Regions from separate parts of the Gordonia sp. w5E2 genome, predicted to be linked through region 1. Evidence: riboswitches for the same ligand, from Rfam matches in the RefSeq annotation. Region 1 holds a riboswitch; the other holds the start of a gene.
What was found. A riboswitch is a leader RNA that binds a small molecule or an ion and turns the genes downstream of it on or off. The one in region 1 is predicted to bind thiamine pyrophosphate.

Region 1 (2,379 bases):
CGTAGCGCCGCGATCGTTTCCCACACCGCGGCACGGCTACGCGGGTCGAGTCCGGTTGTCGGTTCGTCGAGGAACAGCACCCGTGGGCGCGTGACGAGTGCGCACGCGATGTCGACCCGGCGGCGCTGGCCACCCGACAGCGCCGACACTCGACGATCGACGAACTCGCTCAGTCCGAACGCCTCGGCCACGTGTGCCACGGAGCCCTTCGCCTCGGCCGACGACAGGCCGGTGAGCCTTCCGAACATGACGAGGTTCTCTCGTGCGGACAGGGTGTTGTCCAGCGATGCGTATTGCCCTGTGAGAGAGATCAATTCGCGCACCCTCGCCGCGTCGTCGACGACGTCGTGTCCGGCGATGAGTGCACGTCCGGCGGTCGGACGCTGCAGCGTCGCGAGGATCGAGACGGTCGTCGTCTTGCCGCTGCCGTTGGGACCCAACAGGCCGAGGACCTCTCCCTCGGCGATCTCGACGTCGATTCCGCGAAGCGCGTGCACCTCCCCGTAATCCTTCTGCAGACCTACGATCTCCACCAACGTCATCGCTGTTGCACCCTTCCGGATCGTCGCGAGCTCGAACAGCACCCTGTCTGTTTGGTAAGGCAATCCTAAGTTAGGAACTCGCGTTGGGCTACCCCCGGTTTCGTGACGCAACAGCAGCAAGCCAGTAGAGTGAACTGCACACAACCGAATCAACGCGGGGGCTCTCACGTAACCGAGGGCTGAGATGGCGGCAGGCGGCCGCTGACCGCATGAACCTGTCCGGGTAATGCCGGCGTAGGGAGAATCTCATGGGCACACGTGTATCCGGCGGCAGCGATTCCGCGTACCAGAATTCCGCGTACAAGGTCGACTCCGACATCCTGACAACCGGTCCGATCGAGGGCAGCACCAAGCATTACGCCGACGTCGATGGGTTACGGGTTCCGCAGCGACGCATCAACCTCACCAACGGCGAGCACCTCGATGTCTACGACACATCGGGCCCCTACACCGACTCGACCGCCGTGATCGACGTCGAGGCAGGCCTTGCCCGCACCCGCGACGAGTGGCACCGTCCCGACCCCGTCGACGGAGCGTCGACCCAACTCGCTTGGGCACGAGCAGGACTCGTCACCGACGAGATGCGCTTCATCGCCGCACGCGAGAACGTCGACGTCGAACTCGTGCGCAGCGAGGTCGCTGCCGGACGTGCAGTGATCCCAGCCAACCACCGTCATCCCGAGTCCGAACCGATGATCATCGGCAAGGCGTTCGCGGTGAAAATCAATGCGAACATCGGCAATTCGGCGGTGACCAGTTCCATCGCGGAAGAGGTCGAGAAGATGGTCTGGGCGACGCGATGGGGCGCCGACACGATCATGGATCTGTCCACCGGCGACGACATCCACCTCACCCGCGAGTGGATCATGCGCAATTCCCCCGTCCCGGTCGGTACTGTGCCGATCTACCAGGCACTGGAGAAGGTCAAGGGCGATCCCACCAAGCTGACGTGGGAGATCTACCGCGACACCGTGATCGAGCAGGCCGAGCAGGGTGTCGACTACATGACGGTGCACGCGGGCGTGCTGTTGCGCTACGTACCGCTGACCGCTCGCCGGGTGACCGGAATCGTCTCGCGCGGCGGGTCGATCATGGCTGCGTGGTGCCTCGCCCACCACGAAGAGTCGTTCCTGTACACGCATTTCGACGAGCTGTGCGAAATCTTCGCGCGCTACGACATCACCTTCTCACTCGGCGACGGACTGCGTCCGGGCTCGATTGCCGACGCCAACGACGAGGCACAGTTCGCCGAACTGCGCACCCTCGGCGAGTTGACCCGCATCGCGAAATCCCATGGCGTGCAGGTGATGATCGAGGGGCCGGGTCATATCCCGATGCACAAGATCGTCGAGAACGTGCGCCTCGAAGAGGAGTTGTGCGAGGAGGCGCCGTTCTACACCCTCGGCCCGCTCGCCACAGATATCGCGCCCGCATACGACCACATCACCTCCGCGATCGGTGCGGCGATGATCGCGCAAGCTGGGACGGCCATGCTCTGCTATGTCACCCCGAAGGAGCACCTCGGGCTACCCGATCGCGACGACGTGAAAGTCGGTGTGATCACCTACAAGATCGCGGCCCACTCAGCCGATCTCGCCAAAGCCCACCCGCGAGCTCAGGAACGCGACGACGCTTTGAGCAAGGCGCGCTTCGAGTTTCGCTGGACAGACCAGTTCAACCTCGCACTCGACCCCGACACGGCACGGGAATACCACGACGAGACCCTCCCCGCGGAACCCGCGAAGACGGCTCACTTCTGCTCGATGTGCGGCCCGAAGTTCTGCTCGATGCGTATCTCCGCCGACGTGCGGGCCTATGCAGAAGAGCACAATCTGGT
Region 2 (2,379 bases), 1.6 Mb from region 1:
TTGAGACAACCCACCGAGCAGCGACATTCTTGTGGTCCCGGCTGGGATCGAACCAGCGACCTTCCCGGTGTGAACGGGACGCTCTTCCACTGAGCCACGGGACCGCGCGCGACGCGCAAAGGCGTCGGTGCACGAGGGCAAAGACTACACGGATCGACGCCGGGAACCCAAATCGCGGCCCAAGGGTGCGTCTTGGTGCCATCGCGACACTCTCCGCCTGCACACTTCCCACTTTCCGAGGCTCTGACCAGGCGATTTGTTAGAAGCGTGTCGGTCGGATAATGTTCTGCATCGCATCGCGAGCAACAAATGGTCCACAAGATCTGCTCGCGAAGCATGCGGATGTAGCGCAGCTGGTAGCGCATCACCTTGCCAAGGTGAGGGTCGCGGGTTCGAATCCCGTCATCCGCTCGGCGCGAGTCGACTCGCATCTGGTGGTGTGGCCGAGTGGTGAGGCAACGGCCTGCAAAGCCGTGTACACGGGTTCGATTCCCGTCGCCACCTCCAAACCACCAATTTCATACCCGCGCGATTAGCTCAGCGGGAGAGCGCTTCCCTGACACGGAAGAGGTCACTGGTTCAATCCCAGTATCGCGCACCATCAGATCCCGCTGTTCGCAGCGGGATCTTTTTGTTCCCCGGCCCCTCGGCGCAGTTGTGTGGGATCCACGGGTACAAAAATGCCCCCGAGGATCCCACGCAACTTTAAGCGGTGCTTGCGTTCGCCACCCGAGTGCGGTCTGATTGCCAGACTGACACGGGGTGCCGACACAAGGTCGGCTGAGATCAGACCCGCAGAACCTGCTCCAGTTAGCACTGGCGAAGGGATGGTCCGAAAATGCCTGCAGCGCTGCCTCTTTCCGAGCACGTCGTACTGATCACCGGCGCGGGCCGCGGACTGGGCGCAACCCTCGCACGCGCCGCGGCGCGTGAGGGTGCGCGCGTGGTCGTCAACTATCGACGCAGCGCCGACGCGGCAGTTGCGCTGGCAGCAGAGTTCGGCGACCGAGCACTCGCCGTCGAAGCCGACGTGACCGACCCCGACGCGGTTCAGACGATGATCGATGCTGCGACAACCCATTTCGGCGCGCCTATCACGGCAGTGGTGAACAACGCCCTTCCCGACTATTCGTTCAACGGCGACGCCCGCTCAACCGCCGACACCATCACCACCGCAGAACTCGACGCGCAGTTTCGCGGAATCGTCGGCGGCGCACTGACAGTCGTACAGGCGGCACTTCCGGGTATGCGGGAAGCCGGTACGGGGCGCATCGTCAACATCGGCACCAACCTCGTGCAGAATCCCGTCGTCCCTTACCACGACTACACAGCCGCCAAGGCCGCACTCCTGGCGCTGACTCGCACGCTGGCCGCCGACCTCGGCCCAGACAACATCACCGTCAACATGGTCTCCGGCGGACTCCTACGCACCACCGACGCGAGCGCAGCGACACCCCCTGAGATCTTCGACGCCATCGCCGCGTCCACTCCCCTGCGGTCGGTCACCACACCAGAGGAATTCGCCGACGCCACACTGTTTTTCCTCTCACCGTGGTCGCGGGCGGTCACCGGACAGAACCTCGTCGTCGACGGCGGCCTCGTCAAGGACTGAACACCGGCAGGCATACTGCGAGCATGAACATCGACTACCGCCCGGGCAGCTTCACCGTCGTCGACTCATCAGGTCGCGAGGCCGCATTCGACGGGGACCAGTACAAGTGGGAGATCACCGACGGCATGCTCATCGTCAACGCCATCACCACCGAGGGTCAGGGCGCGATGCCATACGAAGTGACCGAACTCCGCGAGATCTACGCGGGCTCGTGGCGACTCTCACTGGGGTGAATCCGGAGCTTCGTCGTGCATCTGAGCCCGCCGATCGCCTTCCGACGCTCTCGGCGCGGTCGTAGAATCGTATGCATGACTGCTGATATGACACCCGGCTGCGACAACCCCGACTGCACCTGCGGGCCCGACTGCTCGTGCGGCGCCAACTGCACCTGCGGAAAGAAGTAGCGCAGCCTGTGCCACCACATCCGACCAGCCAGATGGCCGGCGATGCCGCACCCGAACAGCATTCCCACGGTGCCGTGGCCGTCGACGTCGTGGTCGACCCCTCACTCGCAGGCGTCGTCGCCGAGGTAGCTGCCGCAACCTTCCCCCTGGCCTGTCCGCCGCACTCGTCGCCCGACGACATCGCCGGGTTCATCACGACCAACCTGGCCGAAGCGAACTTTGCTGCCTACATCGCCAGCCACGAGAGTGACGTGTTGATCGCACGCACATCCGACGGCACGACGGTGGGCTATTCGCTCGTGCACCACCGGCCACCGACCGACCCCGACGTCGCAGCGGTGGTCGTGGAGACACCGTCGTCCG

Region 2: another riboswitch for thiamine pyrophosphate. It lies ahead of RND64_RS10125 (3-oxoacyl-ACP reductase); the one in region 1 lies ahead of thiC (phosphomethylpyrimidine synthase ThiC).

Annotation. Positions count from the first base shown of each region.
Region 1 covers NZ_CP144213.1:626,791-629,169, reverse strand. The annotation lists gene RND64_RS02745 (daunorubicin/doxorubicin resistance ABC transporter ATP-binding protein DrrA) at 1-542, opposite strand, end outside; TPP riboswitch at 687-797, shown strand; gene thiC (phosphomethylpyrimidine synthase ThiC) at 791-2,379, shown strand, end outside.
Region 2 covers NZ_CP144213.1:2,217,877-2,220,255, reverse strand. The annotation lists tRNA gene RND64_RS10145 (tRNA-Val) at 33-104, opposite strand; tRNA gene RND64_RS10140 (tRNA-Gly) at 339-411, shown strand; tRNA gene RND64_RS10135 (tRNA-Cys) at 434-507, shown strand; tRNA gene RND64_RS10130 (tRNA-Val) at 527-601, shown strand; TPP riboswitch at 749-845, shown strand; gene RND64_RS10125 (3-oxoacyl-ACP reductase) at 839-1,612, shown strand; gene RND64_RS10120 (hypothetical protein) at 1,636-1,845, shown strand; gene RND64_RS10115 (GNAT family N-acetyltransferase) at 2,049-2,379, shown strand, end outside.